2 regions of the Pseudoalteromonas sp. L23 genome follow, and region 2 is predicted to be linked to the other one. Evidence: riboswitches for the same ligand, from Rfam matches in the RefSeq annotation. Region 2 holds a riboswitch; the other holds the start of a gene.

Region 1 (10,564 bases), on a different contig from region 2:
AAGGTGTAACTTTTTGTTAGCTAATTGTAGCTGACCTATCTTTGCAAGCCTACCACAACCAATTTGTTTCAAAAACTAAAAAAGCCAGCTGGTGCTGGCTTTTTATCGTAAATTTCGTGTTAGCGAGGTAGGCTCGGGAATTTTACTTCCGCCATGTCTTGCATTACACGTACAACCTGACAGCTGTAACCAAACTCGTTATCGTACCATACGTAAAGTACTACGCGGTCGCCATCAACGATGGTTGCTTTTGAGTCAACCACACCTGCATAACGGCTACCCACAAGGTCAGTAGACACGATTTCTGTTGATGCAGTGTAGTCAATCTGGTCACGTAGTTCAGAGTAAAGTGAGGACTCACGAAGGAATTCATTTAGCTCTTCAGCAGTTGTTTCTTTACCTAGGTTTAGGTTAAGAATTGCCATTGATACGTTTGGTGTTGGTACACGAATTGCGTTACCAGTTAGTTTACCAGCAAGCTCTGGAAGTGCTTTAGCAACCGCTTTCGCAGCACCAGTTGAAGTAATAACCATGTTCAATGCTGCACTACGACCACGACGCTCAGCTTTGTGGTAGTTGTCGATCAAGTTTTGGTCATTGGTGTAAGAGTGAACCGTTTCAACGTGACCATTCTTAATACCAAACTTGTCGTTAAGTGCTTTTAATACCGGTGTGATTGCGTTAGTTGTACAGCTTGCTGCAGACACAATCTTGTCTTCAGACTGAATGTCTGAGTTGTTAACACCATAAACGATGTTTTTGATGTCACCTTTAGCTGGCGCTGTAAGTAACACTTTAGACGCACCGATTGACTTAAGGTGCTTACCTAAGCCATCTTCGTCTTTCCACACACCTGTGTTATCTACGATAAGCGCGTTTTCAATACCGTATTTTGTGTAATCCACTTCTTCAGGTGAGTTTGCGTAGATAATCTGAATGTAGTTACCATTTGCTTTAATCGCACCTTTTTCATGGTCTACTGTGATTGAACCATTGAAAGGACCATGAATTGAGTCACGGCGCAATAAGCTTGCACGTTTCTCGAGATCACCATCGCGGCCACCGCGAACAACAATTGCACGAAGACGTAAATCAGCGTGAGAGCCGCCACGTTCGATAAGTAGGCGTGCTAATAAACGGCCAATGCGACCAAAACCATAAAGAACGACGTCACGAGGTTCTGGACGTGCACCTTGGTTTAGTAATTCTGCAAGTTCTGCATTTAAAAACTCTTCGATTGAGCGGCCTTCACCTGCATTTTTATAAATGTAGGCATAAGCTAGCTTACCAAGGTCAACACGACCTGGTGCTAATTCCATTTTGCTGATCACTTCTAAGAATGGAAAGCTTTCACGAAGACGTAGTTTACGCTCTTCAAAGCGTGCTACTGTTTTGTGTGCTTTGATAACATCAATGGTGCTTGCGCTCACAAGAGGACGACCGTATACAGAGATTTCAACGCCTTTGTTACGGTATAGACGACCGATTAGGGGTTGCATGCTTTCTGCATAATCTTGACGCTCTTGCCAGCTGTTTTGATATTCTTGCTCGTGAGATAAGGTCATTTTTTCTGCCTAATAAACAATTTTCTTTGAACGGATAGCCCGAATGGGCACGGCTATTCTAATTTAAACTGCCGTGATTCTCCACTGTTACCGAACAATTCATTGCGTTAAACTAGTAAACTATTAGCTCTACCCTGTTTATTCGGGCGTAACCCCCTATAATTATAAAAAATCATTGAGGTCAAACTATGGCGTTTAAAAAGTCGCTAGTCTTTGCAGCGTTACTACTTGCTGGTTGCGACGACACCCTAACCTTGAACCAAGTGTGTAGCGAAACGCCTGGTTTTTGTGAAGACTTAAATAAAGACAGTCACTGTAAAGACGAACGTGCGTCGCTAATTTACGCGCGCTACCACGAATACAAGTCTCCAACGGACGAAAACAAATATGACTTGTTGCAAAATTTAGAAAGCTACAACCAATGTGTTTCTCGCGCCGCCAAAATTGAGCACATCAAGTTAAAAGAAAAAACCACTTCACGAGTGGAAGGTCATCTCACCGCACTAAAAGAAATGACGCGTATTTACAATGAAACAAAAGGCAGTAACCACCCAGGCCTGCTCTATTATCATTGGTCTCGTAACAGTGATCGCACAGCAATGAACAAGCTACTGAATATGCAAGACGACCCTAGGGTCCAAAACGATCCCGAAATTCAGCTTTTCCTCGCAGAGTTTTATGCCAAAGTAGATGACGATAAAACCGTTGATATTCTCTACCGCGTATTAGAGCTGAATAAAAGAGGTCATACCCCTAACCCAGAAGTCTATTCATCTTTAGTCAGTATTTTCTACAAACACGAAAAGTATAAGCACGCATATACTTTTGCCCGAGTGGCCCAGCTTTCTGGGGTTGAAGATATCGATATTATTCCAGTGACAAACCAACTGGCTTCAATGGGAAAAGATTTAGCCAACTTAGATTCATTGGCGCAAAGAACTTACGAAAGCATTCAAGCTGGGGAGTTTGTTTCCCCACGAGATTTTTGAGCTTAGTTATAAAAATCAAAACGGGAAGCCAATGCTTCCCGTTTTTGAGAATAAATGATCACTACTTTGCCAGTGCTACGTTAATAAACACTGCGGTCATCAAGATTGGGCAAACAAATCTAACGTACTGAGCAAACCAGTAATGTGCACCACGGGATTCTAAGTGGAGCTGATTACCGCGCTTCCAAACCCAGCCAACAGTAATAAAGTAGAACAGTCCCATCAAAGGTAGCTGATATTGCGTGAATAGACTGATCACCAATTCGAACAACCAATCAAAGTTTAGAATAATCGTGCTCGATGCTAATAAGATAACTAACGTAACCAACCAAGTCGCTTGTTTACGTTGAAAGCCATGGTTTTCAACCAAGAAAGATACCGGAATTTCTGTTGAAGAAATGGTAGACGTTACCGACGCAATAGACATAAGCACAAAGAAAGTCAGGCTAACTAATAATCCCATTTCACCCATATTGGCAAATAGCTCGGGTAAAATGGCAAAAATCAACCGACCTTCACCGATTAATTTGCCGTCTTGAAATACTTGAACACCATTTTGCTGCGCAACGAATATTGCAGGGATAATAAGTAAACCGGCCAAAAATGCGACACTGGTGTCTAGCATTGCAACACTAAACGTCAGCTTAGGTAGATTTTCATTCGGTTTTAAGTACGAGCCATAAATCATCATGCAGCCCACACCCAACGACAACGAAAAGAATGCCTGCCCCATCGCCGCAATGATCAAGTCAGGATCGCTAATTTTTGAAAAGTCCGGAACTAAATACGTTCTAAACCCTTCTGCTGCACCGTCTAATGTCGCCATATAGCCAATAAGGCAAAGCAGTAATACCAGTAACAACGGCATAAGTCTGCGTGACCAAGCTTCTATGCCTGATTTTACGCCTTTAAGAATAATGCTCGCAGTCAAAATTAACATTAGTGGCGTAAAGATAAAGTTTCTCAGCATCGAATCACCGCTAAGAAACTGATGTGCAGCATCTAGTTCAGCCATTTGCGCAAGAGGATCAAGTGCATGAGACAGCATCCACCCAGCCACGATGGAGTAAAAGCTGAGCATCACAATAGCACCAGCAAGGCCGATATACCCCGCCGCGGCTCCTATTTTCGGATTACCTTCACGCCAGGCTGTCTTAAGTGCTTTAACTGGGTTTGCTTGTGCCTGATGGCCTAAGTACAATTCTGTGTAAAGTGCAGGTAATGCGAGTAAGAAAATTACCGCAAAATAAACCAGTAAAAATGCACCGCCACCGTGGTTTGCGGCTTGTGTGGGAAATCCCCAAATATTACCAAGTCCAACAGCCGCACCAGCTGCTGCTAACACAAAGCCAAGTCGGCTTTGAAATCCATCGCGCGTATGAGCCATGTCTGTAATCAATCATTATTTTTGTAGACGGCCGATTATACGTACTTCCGCTAAAAATGCGAGAGGTTCGAGCCGTGCCTCAGAAACTCGAGTTGGGCGTCTCTAGAAAGTCCATTTCTTCTTCTGTTGAATCGCGATTGAGTATTTCATTTCGATGGGGATAACGGCCAAATCTATCGATAATTTTTTTATGCGCGACTTCAAAATCATAATTGGGCAGGTCGCGAAAATAATGATCTGCGGCACGATGGATGATGCGACTTTCGCTATGCATCATAGGTAGATATAAAAACATCAATTCAGTATCGTTGAGCTGGCGGTGGTAGCCCTTTTCGATGGCGTGTTGGGTGAGGCTTAGCGCCAATGCGTCACTGGCAAACGCCTCTGGAGTGTCTCTGAATATATTGCGTGAAAACTGATCTAAGATAATGATTTCGCACAGCGCGCCAAGTGGTGTTGCTCTCCAGCTCGAAAGCTCACCTTGGTGCGCCATTTGGTGCAAAATACCGAAGCGATTTTTTATGATGCGATCAAAGTCCGCAGACTTCTTCCACCAATCTGATTCAGTGCATTCAACAAACCAGAATTCGTAGACGTCTTTATAATTCATGATGGCACTCCTAGGGAAAAACAAACTTGATGGTCAGCAGACCCTAACCGTTATAAACAAAGTGCCATCCATTACTCAATAATGCAACTTTTTTATTAGTTCCTAAAAAACAATAAATTCACTTACGCAACCTCTAGTAATTTAGCATGAATTGACTGCACGACCTGATCTGACTCCTGCTGCTCAACTAAAAAGCACAGATTGTGCTTGCTCGCACCATGGCATATCAATCGAATATTAAACTCTGACAACACATCCATCAGGTTAAGTTGGCACTTCTTCAACTGGATCTCAGAACCTATCATGGCCACCAAAGTAAGATTATTTTCAACGGTCACATGACAAAACTCGCTAAGTTCATCCAAACAAGCTTGTTCTAGCTCTGGTCGAGAAGCATTCGGCGCATTATCCAGCGTAAGCGCAACACTAATTTCCGAAGTCGTTACCAAGTCAACTGATATATTGTAATTGCTTAAAATGGTGAAGATACGAGCCAAAAAGCCGCTAGCAAGAAGCATTTCAGGGCTCTTTAACGTCAATAGTATTTGGTTTTTGCGTTGTGTCACTGCGCGAATGCCTGCTTGCGCCGTTTTCTCTTTTTCAATCCAAGTGCCACCCGCTTGCGGATCACGGCTTGAACCAACAAATACTGAAATACCTTTACGACTCGCTGGCAATATCGTTGCGGGATGTAACACCTTAGCACCAAATGTCGCCATTTCTGCCGCTTCATCAAAACTCAAACGAGGAATAGGTCTAGCCTTTACACACAAACGCGGATCGGTACTGAAAATACCAACGACATCGGTCCAAATATGCACACTTGACGCGTCAATTGCCTCTGCTAACAATGCAGCACTATAGTCAGAACCGCCACGACCAAGCGTAGTCGTCTGGCCGTATTGGTCACTACCAATAAACCCTTGCGTCACCTGCACTGTGTCGCCAAGTAGCGCGACCAAATTGGTTTGCGCAGCTTCACGCGTAGCTGCAATATTCGGATTCGCTTTACCAAATTGATTATCTGTTTTAAGCACTTTACGCACATCAAAGCGCGACGCCTGAACCTGGTTATTACGTAGTATTTGGGTAAACAAATAAGAAGAAAAACGTTCGCCAAAGCTCAACATTTCATCGCATTGCTGTCTGCTAAGTGCAGGTAAACTCGCAAGGCTTTCAAATTCACTGAAAGTTTGCTTGTAACCCTCAGCAAGATCAGCATCCAAAGACACTTGGTCGATAATCGCTTGCTGTATGTTTTCAACCGCTGCAACAACCGCTTTGCGCCCGGCCTCATCTTCCTTTTGTTGGGTTAGCGTTACAAGGTGATTGGTTACGCCAGCACACGCACTCACAACGACCACTCGAACATTTGGGTTGTCACGAACAATGTGAGCACAACGAGACATAGCCTCAAAGTCAGCGACACTGGTACCGCCAAATTTGGCTACAACATACTGCGAATTCATTTTCTCTCCTCTCGACTGTTGGCACAGTCAAATTTTATAAGGAGAACTCGGCATGGGATTTCTAAAAAGACGAACGCTTGAAATGACCTTTGCCAGAAGCTCTCCACCAATACGGTGACAGTTCCGAGGATTCAGCCTCGTAAACCGAAGAATCGTTGCGACGAGCAACTTTTCTCCTCGGCGAATACTTCCCTCACTAGTGGTCATTGGTCTCGTCACCTCACACTAACTACCTAAGCATCGCGCCTCTTCTGTTTATTTTGCCTTTGTTAATCTGAATAAAAGCAAAATAAAAGCCCGCAATAAATGCGGGCGATGTGAGAAAATTATCTTTTAGCCGTCTAGGTGTCAAGTTATTTATGAAAAACTTATCCCAAAGCGCTAAAAAATTAAATCCATTGGTCTTAAATAAGCTGACCCGCGAAATACGCGCCACTATATCCAATGGTATATGCGATAAGCAGGTAGATACTCATTTTAAGATAGCTTGAGAAGGTTAACGCTTTAACCTTACTCATTGCAATGATCCCCGCTGCAGAACCAATGATAAGCATAGAGCCACCAACCCCAGTCGCATAAGTAAAGGTTAGCCATTGCGCTGGAGTCATCGTAATATCTGCTTTTAATAACGCCGCCGTCAATGGCACGTTATCTACCGCCGCACTCATTAAACCGACCAAGTAGTTTGCGTATTCCGGTGCAAGATGCAGATATAAATCGGTAAACTTAGACAGTACACCGACCTCTTTCAACGCGCCAACTAATAACAGCACACCCACAAAGAACAACAAGGTGTCGTATTCAATTTCACGGATATAGTCGATGATTTTCTTATTAACGTCTTTCTTGCGCATCAAGAATTGCGCCATTAAGAACATCAAAGACAAGCCAAATAAGAAAGTTAGCATCGGCGGTACATGGTATTGCACGCTTAAGAATAACGTAGCAAAAATGGTTGATAAGAAGATGAGCGCAATGGTGATATCGGTCTTTTCAATTCTGCGTAATTCTACCTTTTCAAAGGTAATTTTTTCATTCATACCAATAGAAAGCATGGCTGCTAACACAAATACACTCAACATCGACGGAATGATCAGCAATAAAAGGTCTGGGATCGTGACTTTATCGGCCAAAAATATCATCAAGGTGGTTACATCACCGGTGATCAATGATACCCCACCGGAGTTAACACTGAAGATAATTAACGTCGCATATTTTATTAACTTTTTCGGGTCAAGTTTCAAAGACATGACCACAGCTAATGAAATAAGCGTCGCAGTAATATTATCCGAGATGGATGAAAATATGAATGCAAAAGCACCGACCAAAAACATTAGCTTGCGTTCGCTAATATGGGTTGGCATGATCCGGTGAACAATATTTTGGATAAACCCTTTTGAGTTCAAGTAGGCGACAAACGTCATGGCAGCCATTAAAAACAGCCAAAGCGTCGCGATTTCCAAAATGTTATGGTCTAGCTCAATTTGTACAATTTCTGGGCTTTGACCATGAATTGGAGAGATAAAGGCGATAATCCAACATAAAGTACCAAAAAAAAGCGTTGTTTTGGCCTTGTTTACGTGAATAATATCTTCTATAACGATGAGTATAAAAGCGATGGCGATCAGGGTTAGAATAATGGGCGTGACCATAATGCGTAAACAACCTGTAATTAAATGTAACAAGGGGTGGGTTCGATTTCGGGGCGGATTCTAGCACCATCGCAGGCCCCATGCCACGTACAATAAACATTTTGTGACAAATTGATGAAGTGGTGATGAAACTTCTCTACTACACACTGGAAAGTTATGATCCCAGCAAAAAAATTATTAAATACGATAAATGAACACTGGAGCGTACTCGAGCTACTTTTTAAACGATTTAAGCTCGCAGATTTCAGTCTAAAAGATGTACAAAACATCCTAAAGCAGAAAAATCCTAGCTGGTCGAGTGAACGGATATATAAAGAAACCAATCGATTACTCCAACAAGAAATTATTATTCCTTTAGCTAAATCTTCACAGTTAGAAATCAACCGTGCAATCGCTGACTTCGCCAGCTTTCTCTTACAAGAAGAAAGCCTCGGTTTAGCGGAAGAGATCACGGTGCTGGTAAAAGACTTAGAAAGATTAGGTAATCGCATCGCACAAGCCGGTGAAGAGGCTGACTACTCTGAGCTACGCCGCTTTAGCCGCATTATGGACGAACGCGTTCGTAAAATTGTTAAGCTGTTCGAGCATAACGAAAGCGCTATCATGAACTTGGTTGAACAAGCAAAGTCTGACACCTCAACGCTGTCTCTTGGCATGAGGTATAAAGCCGTATTAGAAGCGTTTGACGAATATATCGAACCTATGTTGGAAATGGTCGATATTCATGGCCCTTTCCAACGCTGCTTCGATCAGATAGAGCTTCAGGTCAGTGAGCAAATTGACGAGATTGAACAATTAGGCCGTGGTGCTGCAGACAAACGCATGCTGGAGCAGCTCAGAACACGCATTTTAGATATGCACCTCATTGGTAGAGAAAGTTTAAGCCGCAGTGCCGATCTCCTCATGCCGTTACGTGAAGAGCTACGCCGCAATACACTCATTACGCGGCAAGCCTCTAAAGTCCTTGGACAAATTAGAAAGCGCGGTGTTGACCGTTTACTCTCACCAGTTCAACCAGAATTTGTGTCAGACATTCAACGTTTTAACCTTGGGCAAAAGCGTCACATGGTCGCATATATGGCAAGTCTAGTTGAATTTGAGCATGAAGAATATCAGCTGCCCGATCACGACGATGTGCCAGCTTATCAAAGCCCTAACATTCCAGATTACAACTCGGTAAAAACGAGATTTCAACAAACCGGTAAAAAGCGCCAGGCACTATTGGGCTTTTTAAGCGATAGCTACCCTGATCTTGAAGCAGACGAAATGCTGTTCCTTTATCAAAAACTGATCAACGAATCTGACTTGGCACTTAGCCAAGAGCAACAAAAGAGTAAGATCACTATCGCATCGCATACCTTCTCTTTATATCCATTTAGTGCCAAAGCAAAACAAGATTAGCATTATGACGACAATTAACTTAGACATGCTCAATGAACTCCAAGCCATTAATAAAAAACTGGTGAGCGGGTATCATATCAGTGAGCAAGACACAACCCTTTGGCAAGAGTTAGATCAGCAAATTGATAGCTATCAAGCGCTATTTTCAGCCTTAGGCCATGATTTACAGCACGATGCCCGTGGTTTTTATTATTTGGCAAGCGATGAAAGCACGCCAAATATGGGGAAAATTTCCCGTGCGATTGCCCTAACCATTTATATTTTGATTGAGCACTATGCCAACCAAGGTAAAGATCCGCTTCGCGTACTATTTGATGAAAGCTGCGATTTAGAGCTAATGCAAACCATAGTACAGCTCAATAAGCATCTTTTTGACCAGTTGGAGATTTTTTCGGGCTCAGATCTCAGAAAAGACGTGTTTTTACGTATGGTGAGATTGGGTCTAGCCCGTGAGGTTGAGCAAGGCTTTATGCTACTTGCACCGATTTATCGCTACATTGACGCGCTAATGGAAGTAAACGAAGAACAATATGATATTGAGGACGAGCTATGAGCGAGCAGTTGTACGGCCTAAGTAAACTCGCATTATTAAATACCGCCGGATACGCTAAGTGTGTCATTCCTCTGGATAAAAGTGCGTCTATCTGCGCCCCGAATAACACCGGTAAAAGCTCGGTGATCAATGCGCTACAGTTTCCACTTATCAACGATTTAAGACTGACTGAATGGGATGGCCACGATTTAGAAGAAACGCGTAAGTTCTACTTCTCTTCTGATCAATCCTATATTTTGCTTGAAGCCAACCTCCCCCACGGCGATGTGGTCATTGGTGTTGCGGGACTGGGTAAAATCGCCGGTTACGCGCATCAGTTTTTTTGCTATCAAGGCAAACTGAATCTTGATGATTACACCCAGGGTAAAAGTATCATCAAGTACACCAAGCTATTTAATCACTTACAGGAAAAACAACTTAAGCCTGTAGAGCTAAAAGCACAAGAACTTAATGCCCTGCTCACAGGTGGCGCTACACCATTTGATGGCGATATCAACCTGAAGATGATCCCACTGAATAATGTCCAAGATGCGCCTGTATATAAAGAAATATTCCGTCGTATTTTGAATCTGCACAAACTCGGTGCACAAGACGTAAAGCGCTTTATGCTCAAGGTGTTCGAACGCCATATGTCGAACTCGAAAGTCGATTTTTATGAAGTCTGGCGTCGCGCTTTTGATAAGGTTAACCGTGCGCGTCGTGAACTAAATGCGCTGGAGTCAATGCAAGAGCCAATTTCAGCCCTTGAGAAAATGCTTGAAAATGAGGCGGTATTAAAAGGTAAACTGGCGGCTTACGCACCGAAACTCGATTTAGCTTTGGTTGAATATGATAACTATCACAACGAGCAAATTGCAGAGCTGGCAACACAGCTAGAAGACATAGAAGCTGAAAAGCGCGAATTTGAGTCTAAGCAGCAGCTGTACGTCCAACAGTCT
Region 2 (10,564 bases):
AGCGAACCTCAATTTACACAACTCGATGTTTGCAGGTTCTATATATAGCATGGCGACGCTAACGGGCTGGGGGGCGACTTATTTAGCACTTAAAGAGCTTGGGTTAGAGGGAGATATTGTGTTGGCTGACGCCAATATTAAATATCTAAAACCTTTAACCACGGCACCAGCGGCAACGGTTACCATTGCGGACTGTGAAGGTGAATTGCAAGCGCTAGAGACGGCTGGCAAAGCAAAATATGTGGTGCCAGTGAATGTCTATGATGGTGACATGCTAGTTGCTAAATTTGAGGGACAGTTTGTGGTAATTAAACCGCAATAAGTAGAGAATTATTCTCAGCTTTCCAAACGAAAAAGCTCTGAGTTTTCAGAGCTTTTTTTGTATTCGAATGCGCTTAAAGAATATCAGTGAGTAGCACGCCAATACCGAGCCTTTGGGTATGTGTGTTATAGTCTATTAAGCTTTCGCCGTAGCCATTAAAGTATTGTGCGTAGCCGCGCAGCCTTCCCCAAATCGGGAATGACCAGTCTAATTGAATTGCACCGCGATTATCACTGTTTAAGTTATTGCGCCACATAAAGCCAAACTCATGCTCTTCGTGGCGATATACCCCACTAAACTCGAAGTGACCTAAGTACTCATCGATATTTGGATTGTCGTCTCCGCGTGGATCCAAGGCATCTTCTTTGTCGTCTTCGGGTAAGCGATACCAAGGTTTAAAGCTGAATACAAAGCCTCGGTTTTCCCAGATAAAATTCGCATAGATACGATTCCAAGAGCGGGAGTTTGGTTGACTGCGACCGTTAGATTGGTGGGAAATCCCAAGTACAAAGGCCATCTCATCGCCCCACAGCACGTTTTCATCATCTAAAAAGTTAATCCAAAAGATTTCTGGTTCATAGTTGGTTTCACGAAATGGCGAAGACACATCTTTGTTGTACAGCTGCCAATATGATTGCAGCGTAAAAGCAAAATAGATTGCCTGATCTTTATCCGAAAAATTTTTATAAATAGGCGCTTTTAACGAGATTTGGTATTTGGCTTCAAAGTTGTCGATTGGCTCGCCGTCTTCATCGTCAATGGCTTTTAGACCGTCGAATGGTCTGCTGTTGACGTTGGTCATATAAGAAACTGGCAAAATATAGTTACGCTTATGTGGTGTTAATACATTACGGTTTTTTTCCGTTACACGTTCACGCGCCATGCGTTTATCTAATTGGCTTAAGGTATTATCTGCATCAGCCTCGGCACATTCGGTACGGACCTGCTCTATGGTTTTATCTTTTTCTCCAGTTAACACCGCGTTTAGCACGCACTGTTTGACTAAATCGATTTCATCTTCCTGTTGGGCTTCTTGAGCGTAAAGTGGCAAGGTAAGCAAGGCCAAAGCCGGTATTGATAAGTGTGTAAGTTTCATCCTGTGTGCGCCGAGAGTAAGTACAATTGATTACATTATTAACCAATGATAATGAAAGGGAAATGAATCTCGAAGGTCAAAAATGTCAGAAAGAAAAATACGGTCGAATAAGAAAAAGGTGGCGGCTATCGCCGCCATACCTTAGTAAGCGTTAAGCTAAACAAGCAGAGCTTATTTGCTTTGACTTACTCTCACGCAATAAAAGTACTCAAGTTAAAGCGTTTCAACTTGAGTAAAAAACTTATAAAGCTCAGTACCTTGATTCACACTAGCAGAGGCAAAGTGCAAAATGGCGATGGCATCTTCGTCTAACTTGATCTCATTTAAGGGCGTTTCTGATAAATAGCGCTCCATTCTGAGAATTTTGGCGATGGTTTGACCCGCCTTGATATGCTCTCCAAGCTTTGCCGTATATTCCACCATACCACCCATTGGGGCATAAAAGGCGCGATAATTTTCTAGTCGACAGACGTAACGGGTGATGTCTTGCGGCATAAAGTGTGCATCTTGAAAGGCCTGTTTATAGTTCAGGTAGCTCAAAATGCTATTAGCGTCATTCAATGCTTCCGCTAAATCAATTTTTTCTTGAGAGCCAAGCTCAACCGTAAACGCTTCGGTTAATACTGGGATCTCTCGGCCTATAGCCTGATAGGCTTGCTGCAAGTTCCACCATGGACAAAAACTGGCTTCATCCATTGCTCCATCAAAGTCACTTGGAATAAGTAACACATGTGGAATATCAAAATATCGAGCGCTGTTTTTTGCATACTCAGGACAATACAGGTGTTTTGCTGAAATTGGTCCCGTATGAAGGTCTAAAACAATGTCAGCCTCATGAGCTAGACGCTGTAAATTCAAGGCGATGCGCTTACCTGTCGTCAACCTATCTAAGGGCCCATCAAGTAGTGTTTGGGTGCGCTCAACTAATCGTTGGCGAAATTGCTGAGCGATTTCTGTTATTGATAGCGTCGGGTTTTGCTCCACAAACTCGGCAACCAACCCGGAATGGTTGATGTACATTCGATTCCAATTCGTGCCCGTAATTGGATCGAAACGCCCTAAGGTAAACTCACCAGATTTCTGATTACAACCAATCGGGTTTGCGTAAGGCACTAGGGTGATGTCCGCTTTTAATGACAATTGCTTCAACCGTTCCAGCAGTTGATAAATCACTGCATTACCTTGCACCTCGGCGCCATGCATATTCGCTTGAATATACACCTTAGGCCCACTGCCATCGCCTTTGATGCGATAGACTGGAATAGTCAAAGGCAGACCATTGGCAATTTCACCAACCTGAATATGTTGTTGTGTAATGGTATTCATGTTTACCTCAAATAACTTGAAGCGGGCTCTGCTTCACGGACACAGCTGATTTCTCCAGCTGAGATGATGTACTCTGCAGGGAGCTCATGACATAAAAAGAACGGCATACTTTCGGTGTAGCCGTAAGCGCCACACTGACTGAAAACAAGCCAATCGCCATCGGCACTGTCGCTTGGTAAGGCTAGGGTGCCTAATTTATCCAATGCTGTGCAAAGTGGGCCATGAATATGAAAGTCTATGGCCTCAGCTTGAGACTGGCGTAACAATTCAGCGGGGAAAGCTTGTCCGGTAACGGCCGGACGCAGCAGGTGATTGACACCGCCTGCGACAATCAGTTGTTGTGCACCGTAGTTTTGCTTTTGTTCCACCACAGGGTTGAGATAAAAACCACATTCGCCAACCGCATAGCGGCCTAACTCCATCCATAATTCTTGCACTTGCGTGGCGGATTTTATCAATGCGAGCGTGTCTAATAATTTCTGCCAATCGAGAGAAGGGCTTTGCCTATCATAGGGAATGCCAAGGCCGCCACCTAAGTCGAGCACCTTTAGAGTAACCCCTAAATCAGCAGCGAGCTGAACTAAAGGTGCAACCATAGCCTGCCAAAGTTCAGCGAGCGTATCGCTGCAGAGCATATTGCCCCACTGGAAAATATGCAGTCCGACAAAGTCTAGGTAGGTGTAGTCACTTAAAGTTAGGGCTTGCCACTGCTCTGCGCCAAGACCAAAAGGAGTCAGCGTATTGCCACCAAGTGGATTGTGCTCTGCTTTATCAAAGCGTAACTGCACCCGCAGTAAAACTTCAAATTGAAGCTCAAACTCTTCGGCCACTTGATTTAACCAGCGTACTTGATTGTGACTTTCAGCCACGAAAATACGTACGCCTTGTGTGGCAAAATGACGGATCTGCTTTAGCGATTTGGCAGGACCTGTGTTGAGCACGCGTTCAGGTGCGATCCCTTGAGATAACACCTGATCAAGCTCGCCGCTAGATGCCACATCAAAGTTAAACCCAGCGTTATCTAGGGTTTGAATGATATGTGATAACGGATTCGCTTTTACGGCATACCAAAGCTTAACGATTTGCTGATCAACTAAGGGCTTAACATGTGCACTTAGGTTATCTAAATCGTAGCAAAAGAATGGCGTATCTTGTTGCTGGATCAATGCCTCAGCTGCAGTTCGCTGTGACGTGCTCAACCAAGTCATTAGCGTAGAACCTCTTCCAGCGCCAGTGATGCATCACTTTGTTCATCACGGTATTTTACGATAAGTGCGCATGACATACTTAATCCCTGCTCGCGTGCCCACTCAGTTGAGGCTGGACGAGAGCCTGGGATCACTATCGCGTTTTCAGGGATGGCTTCACCTTTGTCAAGCAAGCGCTCGTTCACGCAGTCATAGACAGGAATACTTGCTGAAAGGCGCACACCCGGTGCTAATACGGCACCGCGTTTAACAACAACCCCTTCAACCAATACACAGCCTGCACCAATAAAGGCATCGTCTTCAACAACAACAGGACTTGCTCCAACTGGTTCTAATACACCACCTACTTGCACAGCTGCGCTAAGGTGCACATTTTTACCAATTTGCGCGCAAGAACCAACCAACGCATGACTATCTACCATAGTACCTGAATCAATATAGGCACCAATGTTGACATAAGCCGGTGGCATAATGATTGTGCCGGCTGCAACGTAAGCGCCACGTCTTACACTGCTTCCGCCAGGAACCATACGAACGCCATCTTGGGCAGCAAATCCGCGTGGTGCTAAGTTGTCTTTATCAACAAATCCACCTGGGAACTCCGTATTTACGCCATTTCTAAATGCTTCAAGGATCCCTTGTTTTACTTCTACGTTAGCATGCCAATGGCCTTGCTCATCCTGTGTTGCCGCACGTACTGTGCCATTTTCTAAATCGTTTAGTAGGGTTAACCAGCTCATGTTTACTGCCTTAATTCCAAGATAAAATCGTTTCGTTCGCGCGAGTGATCGCATCGGTATGGGTGAGTTCCAAATGTGTCAGTGGCGGGCGCAAGTTTGGACTTGTGAGCTTCCCTTGCAAGTGCATTAACACTTTGACTGGTATGGGATTTGCCACTGCAAATAAGCTATTTGCAGCTTCTGACCAAGTGGTAAATAAATTAGGAGAGGTGCCGCTTAACGAGCGCCTTACAAATTCTGCGGTTTGCTGTGGCCATGCGTTTGCTGCAACAGACACCAGACCCGTTGCACCTGCTTGTGCAAAGTAGGGCATTAAGCCATCGTCGCCGCTATAGATGGCGACATCTGGTGCTGCCTGACGAAATGCTTCAAAGGTGGCAATATCACCACTGGCTTCTTTTAGTGCCCACAGATTAGGGTGGCAAGCTAGTTCGCCGAGTAGTTCAGGGGCGATAGCAACAGCACTGCGACCAGGTACATTGTAGAGCATACAAGGGTTGTGGCTCTCATCGAGTAGTGTACTAAACCAATGTGCCAGACCAACTTTGCCGGGCTTTGCGTAGATTGGTGAGCCCAGTAAGAGCGCATGAATGGGTTGTGTATTACAAAAGCGCACCCATTGTGTTTGCTGCTCAAGATTACTGCCGCCAACGGCAACCATGAGCGGTACGCTCGGGGCGAGCTGGCAAACAAACTCAACGATTTGTTGCTGTTCTTGTTGGGTAAGCGCAAGGCCTTCGCCGGTACTGCCTAGTAAAAGAATACCGTTACGAGCTTGCTCTTGATCGCGTACAAGCGTCGTTAATGCGTTAAAATCAACCTGATTTTCAGCATCAAAAGGCGTTACTAAGGCCGTCCACAACGGATAGTCAGATAAGTTGAATTGTGATTTCATCTCTACCGAACTTAAATCATGTTCGGAGTTAGGAGGGTGTCCAAACTTCGAACTGTTAAAATTCGAAGAGCAATGGACTTAAAAAGGATAAGGCAGCCAATGGCCTTATTTTTCTAAGACCAGAAGCTCTCCACCAAGTATGTTGGTGACAGTCGCTGGGATTCAGCCCAGTCGCCCGAAATGAGTATTAGCAAACAATAACTCAATTTCTCGGCGTATATTCCCCTCACTAAGCTGCAACGGAGTTTGCTCTCCTTCACTTAGTTACCTGAATAACGCACCTCTTCCAGCCCTCAATTTGACGCCGTGGCATCAAACTATCTAAATAGGGTGAACGCGCATTGAAACATTTTGGCCGTCTAGGTGTCAAGCATCAGACTGTAAATAATACGATTGTTAACTACACTTAACATTGCCGCTGAGACAATGCTATGAGATGAAAAACAAAAATATGTCGTTAATAAGTAAAGTTAAAAATCGCTATATCGGGGCGTTACTAGCTATGGCTATATTGCTGTCGATGGCGATGGGGATTATGCAGTACTTGCTGTATCAGCAGAGCCTAGATGCACACGTAATTAATATTGCGGGTATGCAGCGGATGTTGTCCCAACGTATCGCGCTATATAGTGCGCAAGACAATCAACGAGATAGTGAAGCGCTACGTCAAGCCATTGATAAGTTTGAAAGTAATCATGAGTTTTTAACTAAAACAGAAAGTAGTGGAGAGGCTATTTATCTGAATGAGGCGCTTACAGCGCTTTACTACCAAGGGCCGGTGCAGTTGGATTTGCAAAGTACTACTTTTGTCACTTTATCAAGGTCTCGGTTACAGCAATCCACTCCTCAATTAATGGAGCAAATCTTTACTGCGTCTCAGCATATACTCCCAAACCTGAATGATGCCGTTTCACTATTCGAGCAGCATGCGCGAAGTAAAACAGAGATGGTGAGGAAAATAGAATTGTTAATCTGGCTACTTGGACTGTTGCTACTGTTTATAGAAGCGAAACTTGTATTTCGCCCAATGGCGCGAGAAATTGCTGAAGCACTCGATAAATTAGAGGCGGCAAGAAAGCTTGCTGACGATGCATTACACTCAAAATCACGATTTTTAGCACGCGTTAGTCACGAGCTAAGAACACCATTGCAGGCCATTCAGGGGTATTTAGATGAATATCTGAGGAGCAAAGACACGCAGCAATTACAGCATGTGAAAAGCGCAGCAAATCAATTGGATGTATTACTCTATTCGGTTCAAGACTTTAATAACCTTTCCGAGCAAGAAGTGGTTATTGAGCGTCATCAAGTCGCATTGCGAGAAGTAATAAAGTCAGCTTGTATCGCCTTTCAACTAACCGCACACAAGAAATCTCTCGCTTTTAATTTGGCATTGAGTAATGAGTTAGATGTGACTTGTTATTGTGATTGTAAGCGTGTTGGTTGGTTGATCAGTGAATTGGTTAATAATGCAATTAAATTTACTGAGCGTGGCAGCATTCAAGTATTTGCGGATTTAGTTATAGATGAAGATACACCATATTTAGAATTTGTCGTTGAAGATACTGGGCCCGGGTTCGACTATCAGCAGTTACGAGAAGCTGTGCATAGCGAGCATTTTCAAGGCACGCAGTTAGGGCTGAAGCGTTGCCAATTACTCACCTCAGCGCTTGGAGGACGATTAGATTTTAGTGCAAGGGAGCCAATCGGTACAAGAGCAATCCTGAGAGTCCCTATTGAAATTGACAATCAACAGGTACCGGCTCATACAATGGAGCAGGTGTCGGCTCATACAATGGAGCAGGTGTCGGCTCGCATTTTACTGGTGGAAGATAATTTACTAAATGCACGCGTGATTGAAAAAATGCTTCAGCCCATAGCAAAATTGGTAACGCATGTCGAACATGGTGAAGGTGCCCTTGAAGTATATGAGGTGGGTAAGTTTGATATCGTGCTAATGGATTTGAATATGCCTGTGATGGATGGCTTTGAAGCCACTGAGCGTTTGAGAAAGCTAGATCCAGCTGTGCCTATTTTGGTCGTGACCGCAAATACCAATGCGGAGGATCTGGATAAGGTCTACGCACTTGGCGCAACGGCTCATTTGTATAAGCCGTTGCAACCGGATGTGCTGCATAGCAAAGTGGCGCTATTACTGAATAAGTGTGGAGACTTAGTCTCGTCTTAAACGAATATTTCCAACTCCGACTTCTGCATCGATGGAATACTGGCCTTGACCACGATAGTCTGTTGTCGAGCCAACCATACTCTTTTCGGAAGTTTCTACGTTGCCAAAACCTGACATTGCCGTTTTACCAACACCTGAATCTAAAGACACTTTTTTGAAATCGGTGGTGGTAGTCTCAATTTTAATTTTTCCTACGCCTACCTCTAAATCAGCAGAGTTATTAAGATCTTGAATATCAATTTTGCCAACACCAACCTCAACATCTAAAGCCAAATTAACAGGCACCTTAACTTGCCAAGATAGTTCATAATCATCCGAATTGATCTCAAGTGATAATTTATCCCCTGATGTGTTGCTGTTTAGGGTGGCCTCACTCACATCTGGTTTACCAAACCAACTGTCTGACTCTTTCGGTTCAACCAAAATTTCGACCTCTATGGTGTCGCCGTTGTAAGTTTGTAGGTCGATTTTACCTACGGCAATATCCACTTCTAACTCGGCTAGGCTATTGCTTGGGAATGATGCTGTAATGGTTTTTGAATCTTCTGCTTGTGCAGTCATTGCCGCTGCACTTAATGCTAAAACTAACGCTACCTTTTTCATTATTTTTTACCTTCAACGAGAGTGTTTGAAAGGTAAGTCGCACATAAAAATGAAAAGGTTTAAAAAGATTTTTATTTTTTTAGGGCGTGTTAATGGAAGTATCTGTTTAACACGCCTACAAAGTAAACTGCTTACCTCTTGGCAAGATAGCGCTGAGTGTTATAGTCGGGTGACTGAATAACCATTGTTTTTAAGCTGCTCAACAAGACCATATTTTTCAACAAGATGTAATGCACCAACGGCAATAAACGTTGATTCATTGGGGAGCTGCTTTTTAAGCATTTTCACCCAGTTATTATTGCGTTCAATGATCATCAATTGCTCGGCTAATTTGCCATATTTATCATCCGAAAAACTTACCTGATAGTAATGTGATAACTTCTCTAAATCGCCGCTTCGCCATGCGGAAACTAAATCCAAGAAGTAGGTGTTCAAATCAGACATCTGTGCAAATGTTTCCTTGAGCATAGCGTCACTATGAATACTCAGGTGACTGAACATTTCAAGCTGATATTCTAAGGTTTCAAATTCACCAATTGGGATCTTCTTTTCGTTTGCGTAGGCAATTACTTGTTTATCGATGCCATTGGTATCGGTAAATCCAAGCTTTTGATATTCCAGTTGTAGCATAGTTATCATCACGGCCCATGGCGCATAGCGTTCAAATAAGGCGATATCTATCTGCTTTTTGGAAAAGTAGTCTTGTAGCTTCTGATAGACTTCTGCAGAGAGCTGATCTTTTAGTGTTTGGTTGTTTTTTAACAGCATAAATGGCATGGAGCGCTGTTGGATCGCAAATGGAGAAAGCGCCTCTAAGTTCACTTCAACCATGACTCTATCACTACTCGCAATGGCGCTTTTTACCTTGGCTGGTAAACCATGCATTTGTTCGTCACCGACGTGGACGGTACCAAATAAGTACGACGTTTTGTTGTCCTTTTCTACTTTCCACAGGCCAACTTCTGCGTTGGCGAGATTACTGAAAAGGCTTAAGCAAAGATAAATAAATAACAATGGTGAAAATACTTTAACCATAGTAATGATCCCTGTTGGTTTTAAAAAGTCAGTCTGCGATATCGAAATGTGAATGTCACTAAAAAATGAAGTACGCTTGGGCGGTAGAAAAAATTTCATATGGGCAAATCGGGAAAGTAAATTTTTCGTTATATCGAAACTGAACCAATAGAAAATTCGCATTTTAAAATGTGTGGTTGTTTTAATTCTTTAGTTTGTGGTTTTTTGGTTTTTTTATGCGTTAAACTCGGGTTTTTAATTTTAAATAGCATAGTTTTTTGTGTTGACTTCAGTGTGCAAGGCGCGGTATTAATAGAAAAAGAGGCAGCACAGTGCTTACACTGAATGATTGCCAAGTTTAAATTTACGGAATTCAAGCAATGTTACTAACAGCAACTCTACTAGTCGTGATTATCAACGTGGTGATTATTATTACCGCGGGGGCTAGTTAGTGCTGTAAGAAAAGTATCAGCATAAACGCCCCCCGCACCAAAAGGTTCGGGGGGCGTTTTCGTTTTAGGGCATAAAAAAGGCAACTGAGAGCAGATCATGAGCAATTCAACAACCGGCGCACAACTTGTTATCAAGGTGCTAGAAGAGCAAGGCGTTAAACACGTATTTGGTTACCCAGGTGGTGCCATCATGCCCATTTATGACGCTTTGTATGGCGCGCCAGTTAAGCATTATTTGACTCGTCATGAGCAAGGTGCTGGTTTTGCTGCTGTTGGGTATGCTCGCAGTACTGGCAAGCTTGGGGTTTGTTTTGCCACTTCTGGACCCGGCGCGACGAACCTTATCACCGCACTTGCTGATGCCATGATGGATTCAGTTCCGCTATTGGCTATCACTGGGCAAGTGCCGACCGCTGCTATCGGTTCGGATGCCTTTCAAGAGGTGGATGTACTGGGCATGTCTTTGTCATGTACTAAGCACAGCTACATGGTTGAGCGAGCGGAAGACTTGGCTGAGATATTACAAGAAGCCATGTACTTAGCGCAGTCTGGCCGACCCGGTCCGGTGTTGGTCGATATTCCCAAAGATATCCAGTTAGCTAAAGTACCTTTTCATCCTTTTGCTGCGCCACAAGACGAACAGCCGAAGGTTTCACAAACTGAAGTAGCAAAAGCCAATCAATTATTATGTGACGCTAAACGACCTGTTGCCTACATTGG

What was found. A riboswitch is a leader RNA that binds a small molecule or an ion and turns the genes downstream of it on or off. The one in region 2 is predicted to bind lysine.
Region 1: linked by a shared signal. The riboswitch ahead of lysC (lysine-sensitive aspartokinase 3) and the one ahead of dapA (4-hydroxy-tetrahydrodipicolinate synthase) in region 2 are both predicted to bind lysine.

The regions. Positions count from the first base shown of each region.
Region 1 covers NZ_JAKKCW010000002.1:607,501-618,064, forward strand. The annotation lists gene L3V43_RS06555 (glyceraldehyde-3-phosphate dehydrogenase) at 120-1,565, opposite strand; gene L3V43_RS06560 (DUF2989 domain-containing protein) at 1,754-2,554, shown strand; gene L3V43_RS06565 (sodium-dependent transporter) at 2,616-3,941, opposite strand; gene L3V43_RS06570 (DUF924 family protein) at 4,021-4,551, opposite strand; gene lysC (lysine-sensitive aspartokinase 3) at 4,674-6,020, opposite strand; lysine riboswitch at 6,109-6,279, opposite strand; gene nhaD (sodium:proton antiporter NhaD) at 6,425-7,672, opposite strand; gene L3V43_RS06585 (hypothetical protein) at 7,829-9,073, shown strand; gene L3V43_RS06590 (hypothetical protein) at 9,078-9,626, shown strand; gene L3V43_RS06595 (ATPase) at 9,623-10,564, shown strand, end outside.
Region 2 covers NZ_JAKKCW010000014.1:31,817-42,380, forward strand. The annotation lists gene L3V43_RS19140 (bifunctional GNAT family N-acetyltransferase/hotdog fold thioesterase) at 1-322, shown strand, start outside; gene L3V43_RS19145 (phospholipase A) at 396-1,418, opposite strand; gene L3V43_RS19150 (M14 family metallopeptidase) at 1,632-2,744, opposite strand; gene L3V43_RS19155 (PLP-dependent decarboxylase) at 2,747-3,952, opposite strand; gene L3V43_RS19160 (2,3,4,5-tetrahydropyridine-2,6-dicarboxylate N-succinyltransferase) at 3,952-4,692, opposite strand; gene dapA (4-hydroxy-tetrahydrodipicolinate synthase) at 4,703-5,587, opposite strand; lysine riboswitch at 5,703-5,881, opposite strand; gene L3V43_RS19170 (response regulator) at 6,024-7,775, shown strand; gene L3V43_RS19175 (hypothetical protein) at 7,761-8,378, opposite strand; gene L3V43_RS19180 (TraB/GumN family protein) at 8,538-9,413, opposite strand; gene ilvG (acetolactate synthase 2 catalytic subunit) at 9,942-10,564, shown strand, end outside.